3 regions of the Brevibacterium sp. Z349TD_9 genome follow, and region 1 is predicted to be linked to each of the others. Evidence: predicted binding sites of a transcription regulator. Region 1 holds the regulator's gene; each other region holds the start of a gene.
What was found. Region 1 encodes HrcA, which represses chaperone genes, less so after heat shock. Its sites were predicted from a motif close to TTNGCACTCGNNNNNNNCGAGTGCNAA; they were not measured.
Positions count from the first base shown of each region.

Region 2: a site for HrcA is predicted at 2,014-2,040, ahead of groL (chaperonin GroEL). Genes of this name have one in related genera too.
Region 3: a site for HrcA is predicted at 3,172-3,198, ahead of groES (co-chaperone GroES). Genes of this name have one in related genera too.

Region 1 covers NZ_CM149680.1:2,308,949-2,314,451, reverse strand. Annotated here, with positions in the region: gene AC0VYB_RS10880 (hypothetical protein) at 298-942, shown strand; gene AC0VYB_RS10875 (DUF4870 domain-containing protein) at 1,019-1,816, opposite strand; gene AC0VYB_RS10870 (DUF3097 domain-containing protein) at 2,011-2,868, opposite strand; gene hrcA (heat-inducible transcriptional repressor HrcA) at 3,005-4,057, shown strand; gene dnaJ (molecular chaperone DnaJ) at 4,159-5,271, shown strand; gene AC0VYB_RS10855 (16S rRNA (uracil(1498)-N(3))-methyltransferase) at 5,268-5,503, shown strand, end outside.
Region 2 covers NZ_CM149680.1:3,185,946-3,191,448, reverse strand. Annotated here, with positions in the region: gene AC0VYB_RS14835 (DUF3263 domain-containing protein) at 188-454, shown strand; gene AC0VYB_RS14830 (LytR C-terminal domain-containing protein) at 457-1,110, shown strand; gene AC0VYB_RS14825 (cold-shock protein) at 1,389-1,592, shown strand; gene groL (chaperonin GroEL) at 2,196-3,833, shown strand; gene AC0VYB_RS14815 (DUF1707 SHOCT-like domain-containing protein) at 4,005-4,775, opposite strand; gene AC0VYB_RS14810 (sulfite exporter TauE/SafE family protein) at 4,888-5,503, shown strand, end outside.
Region 3 covers NZ_CM149680.1:3,007,744-3,013,246, forward strand. Annotated here, with positions in the region: gene AC0VYB_RS14020 (SRPBCC family protein) at 1-176, shown strand, start outside; gene AC0VYB_RS14025 (TetR/AcrR family transcriptional regulator) at 179-823, opposite strand; gene groL (chaperonin GroEL) at 1,096-2,688, opposite strand; gene groES (co-chaperone GroES) at 2,722-3,015, opposite strand; gene AC0VYB_RS14040 (resuscitation-promoting factor) at 3,462-4,688, opposite strand; gene AC0VYB_RS14045 (TatD family hydrolase) at 4,929-5,503, opposite strand, start outside.

The DNA of each region.
Region 1 (5,503 bases):
ACGATGTCGAACCCTCAGCCCGAAGATGACCGACACGGCCGACAGGACTCTGCTGTGCCTGGAGCGAATGCGGACCGGGGTTCTGATTCCCGCCCGCCCGGCGTTGATCCGCGTGGAGGCAAGCCGCCTGTTCCGGAGTCGCCAGCACCGCCTCCGTCTTACCTCCCGCCGCAGGCATCCGGGCCGCCTCCGCGCTCGAGACCCCGGCGGCACTCGTCCCGGCGGCCGTCGGGGACGGCAGACCTCAGGCGTCTGGGCAGAGATGCCGTGGGCGCAGCGGCGAGGGCTGCTGAGTCCGTGCAACGGTCCGACCTCTGGAAGCGGGGACGCGCGGCGGCGGGAAGCGCTTCACGGGCGGCAGCAGCGAAAGGACGCGCCGCGGCACACACGACTGCGGCGGCCTCGACGACCGCATGGCGTCACGGCAGGGACATGTATGCGGTCTCGAGTCGACTTCCCGGCGAGGGGCACGGCCGCCCGAGTCGGCCGTGGGAGATCCGCACCGCTGCTGTCCTCGGGCTCATCGCGCCGTTGTTCATCGTCCTCGCGATCATCTCGATGGCAGTCACCGGTGGACGCACACTGAGGTCGTTCGGCTGGATGCTGCGCGGCATCGGGGACACGACCGGCGTCGAACCGGTCAACGCCGCTGCCGACATCTCAACGGGCCTGGCGGACGCCCTCGTCGCCTTCGGCATCATTGTGGGGCTCGTGGTCATCGCGGCGTTCTGCATCTATGCGTGGAGAGTGCTCGTGGGGCGCGGTCACGCCAAATGGGTGGCGCTCATCGCTCTCGTCGCCTCACTCTTCGTCCTCACTCCGTTCAGTCCGGTTCTCACCGCAGGGTTTCAGATCTTCGCGACGGCCAGTCTTGTCTTCGCCTTCCTCCCGCGTTCGTCGGCGTGGTTCGTCCACCGCCGGAACAGGCGATTCTCACGGTGAGCCGAAACAGGACCGCCGCCTGCGCAGATGCGCAGACGGCGGGTCCGAGAGTCGGCGGCTCAATGGCCGCAGCTGATCACTTGATGAAGTTGATCGTCAGCGGGAACTTGTAGCCCTCGCCCTTGTTCGCAGCCACGGCGGCGATGATGTAGATGACCGCGTAGACGAGCGGGATGAGGAACGCGAAGTAGACGATGAGGAATCCGAAGCCCATCGTCACGAACGCGAGGATGGTGCCGATGATGCCGAGGACGATCGAGGCGGCGAACGTGGCGATCATGTTCGTGATCCACGCGTTCGTGCCCTGGCGGGCGTAGTCGCGGACGAAGGGCGACTCGTCCTTCTTCACGAGGAACATGATGAGCGGGAGGAAGCCGACGAAGAGCGACCCGATGTTCGTCCACAGCGCGGTGGTCCGCTCGGAGTCGGTGGCGTTCCAGAAGCGCTCGGAGCCCGGACCGTACGCGGACTCGGGCAGGTTGGCGGAGTCGAACATCGCGGGGTTGGCGTGCATCGCGGGCTGGACGCCGTACTGCTGGCCGCCGTAGTTCTGCTGGCCGCCGTACTGCTGGCCATAGCCCTGCTGCGAGCCGTACTGCTGAGCGCCGTAGTTCTGCTGGGAACCGTGCTGCTGCTGGCCGCCGTAGCTCTGCGGCTGGCTGCCGTACTGGTTCTGCTGGGAGCCATAACCCTGCTGACCGTAGCCCTGCTGCGAACCGGAGTTCTGCTGGGAGTCGTACTGCTGTTGCGAACCGGAGTTCTGCTGCGGCTGCTGGCTGTAGGGCTGCTGGGGTCCGGACGCCTGGGTGTAGTTCGGAGGCATCGGACGCGACTGGTTCGGCTCTCCGTTCGGAGGCTGCGGGGAGTTCGACATGAGGGTCCTTTCGAGAAGCTTCTGCACTTCCACCCTAGACCAGCGGCCCCAGCCGAAGGGTGGGAGCGGCGTTCCAAGTTCGTCACAACTGCCTCGGAGCCGGGCCCTTGCGACTGCCTCGGAGTCGAAACCGCAGCGACCTCAGTCCCCGCAGCGACCTCAGTCCACGCAGCCCCGCAGCGAACTCAGACCCCTCAGTCCACGGTGACGAAGTCGATGAGCTCCTCGACCCGGCCCGAGAGCGTCGGCTCGACATCGGCGATCGTGCTCACGGACCTGAGGATCCGCACCCATCCGGCGGCGACGTCCTTGTGATCGGCGTGCGGCCAGCCGACGCGGCGCAGTATCCCCGTCTTCCAGTCCTCTCCGCGCGGGACGGTCGGCCATGCGGCGATGCCGACGACGTGCGGCTTGACCGCCTGCCAGATGTCGACGTACGGGTGGCCGATGATGTGGACGACGTCGCGGTAGCGCGGATCGGAGCGGACCGCCTCGGCGATCTTCGACTCCTTCGTCCCGGAGACGAGATGGTCGGCGAGGATCCCGACCCGATGCTGCCGGTCGGGGCCGAACTCCGCGAGCTTGTCGGCGACGTCGTCGAGTCCGCCGAGGGGTTCGACGACGACGCCTTCGATCCGCAGGTCGTCGCCCCAGATCTTCTCGACGAGCTCGGCGTCGTGCTTGCCCTCGACCCAGATCCGCGACCCCCTGGCCACCCGCGCCTTCGCGCCGACCACGGCACGTGAGCCCGAGGCTGTACGACCGGGGGCAGCCGGCTTGCGCTTGGGCAGGCGAAGGTCGACAGGCTCGCCCTCGAGGAGGAAGCCGGGTCCGAGCGGAAATGACCGGACCGCGCCGCGGCGGTCCTCGAGTTTGACGACGACGCCGCCCGTCGTCTTCTCGGCACCGACGACGGCGCCGACGAAACCGCTCATTGCGTCTTCGAGCACCATGCCGAGGCCGACCTCGACGGGGCGGGATTTCTTGGGCCGGTGCGAGGACGGCGACGAACCGGAGAGCACGTCCGAACCATAGCGATCAAAGGCATTCACAGCCCACCAGCGTAGTGAATGCGCAGCGCCGATCCGCGCTGACCCGCGGGTGGGGCGGCGGAAAGTGAATTCACCGGAGAAGAGGCGTAGAATTGGCACTCGGACTATTCGAGTGCCAAATTCGGGGAGGAGTCGGATGAACGACAGCAGGCGCGCGCAGGTGCTCCGTGCGATCGTCGAAGACTTCGTGGCCACGAACGAACCCGTGGGGTCGAAGGCGATCGTGCAGCGGCACACCCTCGGGGTGTCGCCCGCGACGATCCGCAACGACATGGCCCAGCTCGAGGCCGAGGGATACATCGCCCAGCCGCACACCTCGGCGGGGCGCATCCCCACCGACCTCGGCTACCGCATGTTCGTCGACCGCATCGACGAGTTCAAACCGCTCAGCGCCGCTGAGCGCCGCGCGATCATCCAGCTCGTCGAAGGCGAATCCGACCTCGACGGGATGCTCGACCGCACGGTCCGCCTCCTCGCCGGGCTCACGCACCAGGTCGCGCTCATCCAGTACCCCATGGTCTCGCAGGCCAGGGTCAAGCACATCGAGGTCGTCGGTCTCGCCGCCGGCCGGATCCTCGTCGTCCTCATCACCGACGCGGGCCAGGTCGAGCAGAAGATCGTCGGCCTCGCCGAGGCGGTCGATGAGGAGGATCTCGCCCGCATCCGTGAGCGGATCAACGCCGAGTTCGCCGGCCGGAAGCTCTCACGCATCGACCTCGGCGAGGCCGCCGGAGCGGCGGAGTCGGATCACGCCCCTGCCGAGGGCATGGCCGAAGTCCCCGGGGGAGAGGCGACGTTCGCCCGCCTCCGCGACGCCGTCATCGACCTTGTCGCCGCGACCCGCGAAGAGCGGATCATCATGGCCGGCACCGCGAACCTCGCCCGCTCGGGCAAGGAGTTCGGTGAGCAGATGGCCCCGATCCTCGAGGCCTTCGAGGAGCAGGTCGTCCTCCTCAAACTGCTCACCTCGATGGCCGAGGACCACGCCGAGATCAGTGTCCGCATCGGCCGTGAGAACACTCACGAGTCCTTCAGCTCGACATCCGTCGTCGCCGCCGAATATGGTCATGTGGCAGGATCCTCGGCCCGCCTCGCCGTGCTCGGTCCGACCCGCATGGACTATCCGACGACGATCTCGGCCGTGCGCGCCGTCGCCAAATACGTGTCCTCCGCCCTCGAACGGGGATAGGCGAGGCCTCACCGGCGGGCGCAGCGCCCGTCGTCCCAGACAGTCCCACCTGACAGACAGTCCCACACACCACGATCACCATCAGGGAGAGAGAAGTTTCAGTGGCCGATCACTACGAAACACTCGGAGTGTCCAAGGACGCTTCGGCGGCTGAGATCAAGAAGTCGTACCTCAAGCTGGCCCGGAAGTACCACCCCGACGTCAACCCCGGCTACGACGAGGAATTCAAGTCGATCTCACTCGCCTACGAGGTCCTCTCCGATCCGCAGAAGCGCCGCAACTACGACATGGGCGGCGGCGAGAACGGTCAGGGCTTCCCGGCCGGCGGCTTCGGCGGCTTCGGCGACATCTTCGAGACCTTCTTCGGCGGCGGGGGCGGCTCCGCCGGCGGTCCGATCCCGCGCACCCAGCGCGGCAAGGACGCCCTCGTCGGCGTCAACATCGATCTGCGCACCGCGGCCTTCGGCGGCACCGTCGACCTCGACGTCACCACTGCGGTCGTGTGCGAGACGTGCAGCGGCGCCGGCACCCAGGACGGCACCTCGATCGAGACGTGCTCGCTGTGCCACGGCTCCGGCAGCATCCAGCGGATGACCCGCACCCTGCTCGGTCAGATGGTGACGAACCAGACGTGCAACCAGTGCCACGGCTTCGGCACCGTCATCCCGCACCCCTGCCTCAACTGCCAGGGCGATGGACGCGTGCGCAAGCAGCGGACGATGAAGATCCGCATCCCCGCCGGAGTCTCCGACGGCACGCGCATCCAGCTCTCCGCCCAGGGCGAGGTCGGGCCTGGCGGCGGTCCCGCCGGTGACCTCTTCGTCGAGGTCATGGTCACCCGCCATGAGGTCTTTCGCCGCGACGGCGACAACCTCCGCGCTGCCGTCTCGGTGCCCATGACGGCGGCGGCGCTCGGCGCCCGCATCCCGTTCGAGACCTTCGACGGCACCCAGGACCTCGACATCGAACCCGGCACTCAGTCGGGCACGGTCGTCAGGCTTCCGGGCCTCGGCGCGACCCGCCTGCGGACCGAGACCCGCGGCGACCTCCTCATCACCGTCGAGGTCACCACGCCCGACAGGCTCGACGACGAACAGCGGGAGCTGCTCGCTCGACTCGCGACGGTCCGCGGCGAGGAGACACCGCGCGCGCAGATCACGACCGAGAACCGCGGCATGTTCTCTCGCATGCGTGAGAAGTTCGCCGGTCGGTGAGCCTCCCGGTCTTCCATTCCCCGCAGGCCGCCGAGGCGGTCGCCGGTTCCGCGCTCACGCTCGGTGAGGACGTCGCCGGGCACGCCGTGCGCGTGCGCCGGATCGGCCCCGGCGAGGAGATCGACGTCGTCGACGGGCACGGGGTCCGCGCCCGCGGAACCGTGAGCACCGCCTCGGCGACCGCACTCGTCCTCGACGTCACCGAGGTCACCCGGACTCCCGCCCACGGACC
Region 2 (5,503 bases), 880 kb from region 1:
GCAACGGTGACAGTCACGCCCGGCGGGACCCGGCGGTCGCCTCGGCGAGGGGGAAACCCCGGTGCAGAGCCGAGTCCGCCGTCCCTGCGGGTCTCGGAGGGGCGAGCTGGCGCGGCGGGAATGACAGCCGTGTCATTCTGGCGATAGCATAAGCTTCAGAGTACACACCCGAAGGAGCACACCGTCTATGCCGCAGAACGAGGGCACCCCTGAACTGAGTGAGCTCGAGGTGTCCGTTCTGGAATTCGAGCGGCGCTGGTGGAAGTACGGCGGTGCGAAGGACCACGCGATCCGCGAGCGCTTCGACATGTCGGCGACGAGCTACTTCCAGATACTCAACTCCCTGCTCGACAATCCGGCGGCCCTCGCGAGCGATCCGATGCTCGTCAAGCGGCTGCGCCGGATCCGCACGACGCGACAGAGCGAACGTGCGCAGGCCCGCGTCTCGAGGTAGCCATGACTGACGAATTCGACTCCATCGAGCCAGGCCGCCGCAGTGGAGCCCATCGGCAGGACTCCGCGGCCTCGTCGAACCTCGGGGCGATCACGCTGGTCATCGTCCTCGCGCTCGTCGCGGTCCTCCTCGTCGTCGCGGCGATCAACATCATCACCTCGTCCATGCGCGACCCCGAGACGACCGTCGGCGAACCCGCCCCGGAGACCTCGGCGCCGGCGACGCCGAGCCCCTCGGAGAGCGAAGTCAGCGTCGTCGACTCCTCGCTCACGGTCGACGTGCTCAATGGCTCGGGAGTCTCCGGCGTCGCGAAGAGGTTCTCCGACGCGGTCGAGGAGAAGGGCTGGACCATCGGCAAGGTCGGCAACTACTCGACTGCCCGCAGCGACTCGGTCGTCTACTACAAGGACGAGGGATCGGCCGCGCAGGCGAAGCTCGTCGCTGACGCCCTCGGCATCGAGGCCACGGAGCAGTCGGCCGACTTCACCGCCGACCTCACCGTCGTCGTGTGCTCGGACATCGCCCAGCGCGGACCGTCGTCGAGCGGCACGGATTCGGGTTCGGGAAGTGCTGAATCCGAAGGGACCGGCTCGGGCGCCGGCAGTGCTGGATCCGAGGGCGGACAGTCTGAGGGCACCGGCCTCGGTGAGGGCTGAGAGTTCACGCGAATTCACAGGATGAATGCCGCCTGAAATCAAATGTAACGAATTGATAACAGTGTTGAGCGAACCTCTGGCCCGCCCGGCCCTGGGGTAGAGTTTTACCAGCTAGGCAAGCACTGCACCTTGTGTTCTGATCGTGCTTCACCGAGATCAATCTCCAGAGGTCAATGAGAGAAATCGCGGGGTCTGTTGAGGTTTACTAGCGTTCGGATTCCGGCACTGCGTTGTGTCGGAAGCGGATTTCAAATGACACTGCATTCTATGGAGAAGTAATGGCACAAGGCACCGTCAAGTGGTTCAACGCCGAAAAGGGCTACGGATTCATCACCCTCGAAGGCGACGGCCAGGACGTGTTCGTCCACTGGAGCGCGATCCAGATGGACGGCTACCGCTCCCTCGAAGAGGGCCAGCAGGTTGAGTTCGAGGTCGGAGAAGGTCAGAAGGGTCCCCAGGCGGAATCCGTCACCCTCCTCTGAGTCTGATGTCGCCGGCGTGAAGCCGTGCGCGACCGTGCCCCGCGATCTCCGCAGATCGCGGGGCCGCGGTTTTCGCTGCCGGCGTCATCGGTCCGCTGCGATGGCCGTCTGACGGTCGGCTCTGCGGACATCGAGCCACGAGGCGCCGAGTCGATGACGACTCGGCGCCTCTGCATTTTGCGCGGGGCTCACCCCGCGGTGTCGCGGCGACGCCGGTCGGTTGGGGGCTGTCCTCCGGTCGCGCGCGGTCGGTCGGTGGGGCACTGCTGGCGGACGTTCACCGCGCCCCCTGGTGGTGCGACTCGTCCGTCGCCTGCGGTCGCCGCCCCGGACTCGCGTGTTCGCGTCGACCTGCCGTCGGTCGCTTCTCGTCATCGTTTCTCAGAGACTCCCCGGAATTCCTGGCTCCGCGAGGATTTCGTTTGCACTCTCCCCCTGAGAGTGCTAAATCTAGTGGTGGTGAAAACCACGGGATCGCATCAGTCGTCTCGAGAGCGTGGTCCCCGTGTGGAATGGAACATGCGGACACACTCTCTGCCGTCGCGGGCGCTGACGACTGCTCTGGGATCCCAGTCCACTCCATCAGGGAGGATCTAAGCCACTATGGCAAAGATGATTGCATTCGACGAAGAAGCTCGTCGGGGACTCGAAGCCGGTCTCAACCAGCTTGCGGACGCGGTCAAGGTGACGCTTGGACCGCGCGGCCGCAACGTCGTGCTCGAAAAGCAGTGGGGCGCACCCACGATCACCAACGACGGCGTGTCCATCGCCAAGGAGATCGAGCTCGAGGATCCCTACGAGAAGATCGGTGCCGAACTCGTCAAGGAAGTCGCCAAGAAGACTGACGACGTCGCCGGCGACGGCACCACCACCGCCACCGTGCTCGCTCAGGCGCTCGTCCGCGAGGGTCTGCGCAACGTCGCGGCCGGTGCTGACCCGCTCAGCCTCAAGCGCGGAATCGAGAAGGCTGTCGCCGCAGTGACCGAGGTCCTGCTCGACAACGCCATCGAGATCGAGACGAAGGAGCAGATCGCTGCCACCGCCGGAATCTCCGCCGGTGACCCTGCGATCGGTGAGCTCATCGCCGAGGCGATCGACAAGGTCGGCAAGGAAGGCGTCGTCACCGTCGAGGAGTCCAACACCTTCGGACTCGAGCTCGAACTGACCGAGGGCATGCGCTTCGACAAGGGCTACATCTCCGGTTACTTCGTCACCGACACCGACCGCCAGGAAGCCGTCCTCGAGGATCCCTACATCCTCATCGTCAACTCGAAGATCTCGAACGTCAAGGATCTGCTGCCCGTCCTCGAGAAGGTCCAGCAGACCAACAAGCCGCTCCTGATCATCGCCGAGGACGTCGAGGGCGAAGCACTCGCCGTCCTCGTGCTCAACAAGATCCGCGGCACCTTCAAGTCCGTGGCCGTCAAGGCTCCGGGCTTCGGTGACCGTCGCAAGGCCCAGCTCGCCGACATCGCCATCCTCACCGGTGGCCAGGTCGTGTCCGAGGAAGTCGGGCTCAAGCTCGACAACGTCACCCTCGACCTGCTCGGCACCGCCCGCAAGGTCGTCGTCACGAAGGACGAGACGACGATCATCGAAGGTGCTGGAGACGCCGACGAGATCGCCGGTCGCGTGGCCCAGATCCGCGCCGAGATCGAGAACTCGGACTCCGACTACGACCGTGAGAAGCTGCAGGAGCGCCTGGCCAAGCTGGCCGGCGGTGTTGCCGTCATCAAGGCCGGAGCCGCGACCGAGGTCGAGCTCAAGGAGACGAAGCACCGCATCGAAGACGCCGTGCGCAACGCCAAGGCCGCTGTGGAAGAGGGAATCGTCGCCGGCGGCGGCGTCGCCCTCATCCAGGCCGGCAAGGCCGCCTTCGACGACCTCTCGCTCACCGGCGACGAGGCCACGGGTGCCAACATCGTCAAGGTCGGCATCGAGGCTCCGCTCAAGCAGATCGCCACGAACGCCGGTCTCGAAGCCGGTGTCGTCGCCGACAAGGTCGCGAACCTCGAGCCGGGCTGGGGCCTCAACGCCGCCACCGGTGAGTACGAGGACCTGCTCGCCGCAGGCATCAACGACCCGGTCAAGGTGACCCGTTCGGCTCTGCAGAACGCCGCGTCGATCGCCGGTCTGTTCCTCACCACCGAGTCGGTCGTCGCCGACAAGCCCGAGAAGGCCGCACCGGGTGCTGACGCAGCCGCTGCCGGTATGGACGGAATGGGCGGCATGGGCTTCTGATCAGCCCAGCGCTCGACGAGCCGTGCCGGTGTCCGCAGGGACGCCGGCACGGCTCTTCTCGTTGTCACCGCGACGCTGTCTCCGCGAGGCGGTCTCACGGGCCCTCGCCGAGGCTGTCTCACGAGCTCTCGCCGAGGTGGCCGGACGGTGTGGTGCCGACCGCGGGACAGCTCAGTCCCAGGGGTTCTCGCGGCGGTGGCGGCGCTCCTCGCGCCGCCTGCGCAACTCGTCGTCGCGGGGATCGATCTGGCCCGGCCCGTACGGCGGCATCGGAGGGTGCGGGGGCTGGAGTCCGTGGCCGAAGGCCACGTCGTCGTCCTCGACGTCGCGCTGCGGCGCCTCGAGCTGACGTTTGGCCTCCTCATCGCCGAGGTGGGCCCTGGCCCGTTTCGTCAGCTCCTTCTTCCGCCGGCGGATGATCTCGTCTTTGCCGGTGATCTGGGAGACCGCTCCGAAGAACGTCGGAAGGATGATGAAGATCGGCCAGAAGAAGATGAAGGCGCCTGTCGCGATCGAGGAGACCGCCCAGATGAGGAGCGTGAAACCGACAGGGCCTGCGACCATGCCGAGCAGGGCGCGGCGGACGCGGTCGCGGTAGTACTTCTCGGCAGCGGCTTGGATCTGGGTCGGAGTGATGGGGATCCGCTCGTCGTCGAGCTGTGCGAGAGCTCGCTTGCGGGAAGCCTCGTCGAGGTGGTCGGGGTCGATCTCCTCAGCGTCGGCGACGACGAGGTCCGAGACGAGGTCGGGGATCTCGCCGAGAGTCTTGACGCGTCCTGCCGTCTCCATCCGCTCGTCGAACTCGCCGGCGTCGATCTGCCCGAGGGCGTAGGCCTCGGAGAGCACGTCGGTGACGACGGCCCGATCGGCGTCGGAAGCCCTGACCTGGCCGTAGGCGCGCGGGTCTGCGCTGAAGCGGGACCAGAGGGGACGACTTTCCATGCCTCTTACTGTAACCCCGCACGAGCGGCCCGGTTCCTGGGATCTCGCGCCGAATCCGACGCGCTCCCGGACATCCCTGAACGGGGCCTGAACGGCCACTAGACTCTCTCTGGTGGAACCCGTCGTCGTGCTCATCCTCGCCGCAGTCTTTGTCGGAGCACTCTCACAGCGGGTGACGGGGATGGGGTTCGGGCTGGTCAGCGGACCGTTCCTCGTCCTCCTTCTCGACCCGGTCTCCGGCGTCATCCTCGTCAACCTCTGCGGGATCATCGCCAGCGGCACGGTCTTCGCCCGCACGTGGCGCGAGGTCGAGTGGCCGGTGTTCTGGAAGCTGGCCGTGGGCACCGTGGCCGGGACCGTGCCCGGAGCGCTCCTGACGACCGCCCTGCTGACGGCGCCGCTGCAGATCCTCATCGGAGCGCTCATCATCGCCTCGCTCGCCGTCTCCCTCATCATCGGCCGCTTCGGCGCGACGATCCCTGCGAACTTCGGGACGCAGTTCACCTCGGGGTTCGTCTCCGGGACGATGTCGGCGGCCGCCGGTGCCGGCGGCCCTGCGGTGAGCGCCTATGCGGTGCTCACCCGGTGGGAGCAGCGGCCGTTCGCCGCGACCCTGCAGCCGTTCCTCGTCGTCGGCACCGGGTCGGCGATCCTCGCGAAGGCCCTCCTCGACGAGGGTGCCTGGCCGCGGCTCGACCCGACGATCTGGGTGGGGATCGGAATCGTGC
Region 3 (5,503 bases), 700 kb from region 1:
TCCCCGACGGCACGGTCAATCGCAATCGCCTGCGGGTGCGCGTCTGCGGATCCGGCTGCGAGGTCGTCTTCACCGTCGCCCAGCACCCGGGCATGAGCGCCGCCGATGTCGACCGCGATGCCGCGGCCGTGGCCGCGGATCTCGAGCGATTGAGATCGGTGCTCGAACAGCGGTGACGTCAGCTGCCTGCGGGGACGCGGGTGAGCGGGGCATTGTCGCGGGGCAGGGCGGTCAGAGCAGCCCGTGAGTAGGACGCGATCGTTGCGATGTGCCACTGCACCTCGGCGGGGTTCGGTCGCGCCCGGTCCGGGTCGAGGAGATCGACGAGGTTCTCCGAGATCGCGCCGATGAGGGAGCGGGCGAAGATCTCGGCGGGATAGTCGCCTCCCAGGGTGCGCCGGAGTCCAGCGGCGATGACGGCGACGTACCCGCGGCGCAGGGCTCGGCGTTCGCGCTGCACGGCATCGGGGACGTCCTCGAGGAGGAGGGCATGGGCGAGTCCGCGGCCGGCGACGGCGCGGGAGACGAAGACGTCGACGACGGCGTCGACGATCTGTGCCGGGCTCGAACAGGACTCGACGGCGTCGGAGACGACCTCGAGTTCACGGCCGGCCGCACTCGCGAAGACGGCGAGGAGGAGGGCGACGCGGTTGCCGTAGAGGGTGTGGATGTGCCGCGGGGTGCAGTCGGCGGCGCGGGCGATCGCACCGATGCTCGCAGCGCCGAAGCCGCGTTCGGCGACGACGAAGCGGGCGGCGTGCTCGATGCGCGCGCGTCGCTGTGCGGCACCGGCGCGGAAGATCGCGGTCTGTCGGTAGTCCACTCGCCCTCGCCTCTGATGAGATCGTTCACGTTTCAACAGTTCACGAGTATGGCACTCATCACAGGCGGTGGCAACGACAGGCGGCGAACTCACAGCTGGGGCAGGGGACGAGTGCATGGGGCGGGGCCGGACGACGATGTCAGGGGGCCGGGCCGGAGTCGGTCGGCCGCCTCGGCGAGGGACATCCCGGACACACCGATGGCCCGGAACAGGCGTTCCGGGCCATCCGATGAGGGATCAGGCTGAGGGCTCAGCCTGAGCGGGGACGGAGGTCAGTCCTCGTCCTCGTCGTCCTTCTTCTCCACGACCAGGGTCTCGGTGGTGAGCACCAGGGCCGCGATCGACGCCGCATTGCGCAGAGCCGAACGGGTGACCTTGACCGGGTCGATGATGCCTGCGGAGATGAGGTCGCCGTAGGAGTCGGTGGCGGCGTTGTATCCCTGGCCGGACTCGAGGTCCTGGACCTTGGACACGACGACGTAGCCGTCCTGACCGGCGTTCTCGGCGATCCAGCGCAGCGGCTGGACGATTCCGCGCTTGACGATCTCCACGCCCGTGGCACCGTCGTAGTCGAGGCCGAAGTCCTTGCCGTCGAGGACCTTGGCGGCGTGGATGAGAGCCGAACCGCCGCCGGCGACGACGCCCTCCTCGATGGCAGCACGGGTCGCGGACACAGCGTCTTCGACGCGGTGCTTGCGCTCCTTGAGCTCCACCTCGGTGGCGGCGCCGACCTTGATGACGGCGACACCGCCGGAGAGCTTGGCCAAGCGCTCCTGCAGCTTCTCGCGGTCCCAGTCGGAGTCGGTGTTCTCGATCTCGGAGCGGATCTGGGCCACACGCCCGGCCACAGCGTCATCGGCACCGGCACCATCGACGATGGTGGTGGTGTCCTTGGTGACGGTGATCGTGCGGGCATTGCCGAGCTCGTCCAGGGTGACCTGGTCGAGCTTCATGCCCATGTCCGGGGTGACGACCTGGCCGCCGGTGAGGACGGCGAGGTCCTCGAGGATGGCCTTGCGGCGGTCACCGAATCCGGGAGCCTTGACCGCGCAGACGTTGAGGATGCCGCGCAGCTTGTTGACCACCAGCGTCGACAGTGCCTCGCCCTCGATGTCCTCGGCGATGATGAACAGCGGCTTGCCGGCCTGCTGAACCTTCTCGAGGACGGGCAGGAGCTCCTGGATGTTGGAGATCTTGCCCTGGTTGATGAGGATGAGCGCATCGCCCAGGATGGCTTCCTGGCGGTCGGCGTCGGTGACGAAGTGCGGGGACAGGTAGCCCTTGTCGAACTGCATGCCCTCGGTGATCTCCAGCTCCACATCGGAGGCCTGGGACTCGTCGATGGTGATGACGCCGTCCTTGCCGACCTTCTCGAAGGCATCGGCGATGAGTGCGCCGATCTCCTCGGACTGGGCGGACAGACCGGCCACGTGGGCGATCTCCTCGGAGCCGGCGACATCGCGGGAGATGGAGCCGAGCTCGTCGGAGACGGCCTCGACGGCGGTCTCGATGCCGCGCTTGAGGGCACCGGGAGCGGCGCCCGCGGCGACGTTGCGCAGACCCTCGTTGACGAAGGCCTGGGCGAGGACGGTCGCAGTGGTGGTTCCGTCACCGGCGATGTCGTTGGTCTTGGTGGCGACTTCCTTGGCCAGCTGTGCGCCGAGGTTCTCGTAGGGATCGTCGAGCTCGACCTCACGCGCGATGGTCACGCCATCGTTGGTGATCGTGGGTGCGCCCCACTTCTTGTCGAGAACGACGTTGCGGCCGCGGGGTCCGAGCGTCACCTTGACGGTGTCAGCGAGAGTGTTGACACCCTTTTCGAGTGAACGACGGGCCTCGTCGTTGAATTCCAGATTCTTAGGCATTCGTCCTCCTGTCTTGAGAGTCGTTCAGGGGATTCAGCCGATGACGGCGAGCACGTCGCGGGCCGAGAGGACGAGGTACTCCTCGCCGGCGTACTTGACCTCGGTGCCGCCGTACTTCGAGTAGATGACCTTGTCGCCGACAGCGACGTCGACGGGAACGCGGTTGCCGTTGTCAGCAACGCGGCCGGGGCCCACTGCGACGACTTCGCCTTCCTGCGGCTTCTCCTTGGCAGTGTCGGGGATGACCAGACCGCTGGCAGTGGTCTGCTCGGCTTCGACCTGACGGATGACGATCCGATCTTCGAGTGGCTTGATGGAGACCGACATATCGGGCTCTCTCCCTTCGCTGGGTTCGATACTGGTGGAGTCAGACGGCGGCGTGCGCCTGAGGAACCTCTCGTCGTCGCGGGTGCCGAGGAGTTCGACCGTCCGATGAAACTGGCACTCACTGAGTGTCAGTGCTAATGCGACTCTATGACTCCTTTAGCACTCGGTCAACTCGAGTGCCAAGATTTCGCGGGGCTCTCGGGGAAAGCTCAGCCTCGGGGTGCGCGGACCGCCACCTCGGCGGCCCGCACCCCCGCCTCGGCGGCCAGGGCACGCTACCGCAGGGCCACGGCCCGAGCACCGCTACCTCGGCGGGACGCGCAAGCCCATGAATGCGCGAGAGGGACCCCGGACGGATCCGGAGTCCCTCATCGCTCAGCTCATCTCAGCCGTGACCGCGGACGGTCGGCTGGTGCCGGCGCGCGGTCAGCGCATCAGCGCTGCGCTCAGGCGCAGGCCCACTGTCCCCAGCCGGCCTTGGCCTGGAGCTTCTTCGCACGGTCGAACTGCTCGCGCGGGCTGGCGTCGATCGGGTTGCCCGAGCCGCCCACGCTGCGCCACGTGGCGAGCTTGAACTGGAAGAGGCCGAAGTGGGCGTTGTTCTGCTTGTTCACGGCGCGCGGGTTGAAGTTCGACTCGCACTTGGCGACCTGGTACCACTTGGAGCCGGGTCCGCCGAGCATCGCCTTGATCTCCTCGGTCGTCATCGAACCGCCGCCACCGGAGCTCGAGCCGCCGTCGTCGGAGCCTCCGCCGGAGCCGCTTCCGCTGTCATCGGATCCCGAGCCGGAGCCCGAGCCCGAGTCGTTCGAGGAGGGCTTCTCCTTCTTCTTCGTGCCCTCGACGACGACCTTGGCCTTCGGTTCGGAGAGGACCTTCTCGCCCTTCTTCTCCTTCTCGACCTCTTCGCCGTTGACGATCTTGACCTGGTACTCGACTTCCTTCTGCCCGGCCTTGCCCTTCTCCTCGACCTTCGTCTCACCGACGAAGAGGGATTCCGACTTCTTCTTCTCGACCTTGGGCTCGATGTCCTGCTTCTCCTTGACGGTCTTGTTCTCCACCCGGTTGACGGTGAGGACCTGACCGTCGGTGACGGATGCGCTCATCGGCACGGAGAGGTAGTCGTCCTTGTCGAGCTTGATGTCGGCTTCCTTGAGGGCGGCGCCGGCGGTGTCGACGGGCGCGGTGACCTTGTGGTCCTTGCCGTCGGCGACGACGGTGAGCGCCTTCGCGGTGGTGACGTCGATGCTCGTCTCGCCGTCGACCTTGAGCTTGTCGTTGGCTTCGGCGCTGAGCTCGGCATCCTTGGCTTCGACGCCGAGGTCGGCGAGAGCCTGCCCGACGGTGTTCGCGTTCGTCCACTCGTCGGTCTTCTTGCCGTCGACGGTGAGCGCGACGTCCTTGGCAGTGTTGACCGTGACCGTCATATCGCGGTCGATCTTCGTGTTCACACCCGGCTTGACCTCATCGCGCTTCTCGAGCTCGATGTTCTGGCTGTCGAGGATCTCACCGACGGTTCCCCCGAAGGTGCGGATCTCTTCGGCCTTGCCGTTCACCTCGAGGGTGACGGGCTTGTTCATGGTGAGCACGGCACCGGTGCCACCGACGAGTCCGGTGATGACGACCGCCTGTGCGGCGATCTGCACCTTGCGGTTCTTGAGAAAATCAATCACAGAAATATCCCCGAGCAGAGTTGACCAGCTGTTTGCGACTCATCCACTGTAACCGATTCGTTACATCGCTTGCAAAAGATTACGAAACCGTAACAGGAATCTCTCAGACTCCCGGATTTCCGGGGTTCACAGCAGTCGGCATCCGTCCAGGTCAGACGTCATCCACGGCACGACTGGCGACCGTGATGTGACGTCCGTAACGACCGTGATCTTGGCCCTCCCCCTCGCCGAGGCGGGGGCTCAGTCCCAGCTGCCGAGCGCGGTCTCCGCGTTCGCCCACACCGCCTCGGCGAGGTCACCGGCGTCCATCCCCCGCACCTCGGCGAGCATCCTGGCCGTGATCGGGGTGAGGTAGGGGCCGCCGGGCTTGCCGCGGTAGGGATGAGGGGTGAGGAAGGGGGCGTCGGTCTCCGTGAGGAGGAGCTCGAGCGGGGCGCTCGCGGCGGCCCGGCGCAGCTCATCGGCGTTCTTGAACGTGATGTTGCCGGCAAAGGACATGAAGTAGCCGTGCTCGGCGCATTCGCGGGCCATCGCCTCGTCGCCGGAGAAGCAGTGGAAGATCGTCACCTCGGGCGCCCCCTCCTCGCGGAGGATGCGCAGGACGTCGGCATGGGCCTCACGATCGTGGATCTGCAGGGCCCGGCCGGTCCGCTTGGCGATCTCGATATGCGCCCGGAACGACCGCTGCTGCTGCCCGATGCCGTCCTCACCGGTGCGGAAGTAGTCGAGGCCGGTCTCCCCGACCACGCGCATCCGGTCCTCACTCGTCACAAGCGCCTCGATCTCGGTGAGCGCATCGTCGAGGAGGCCGCGCT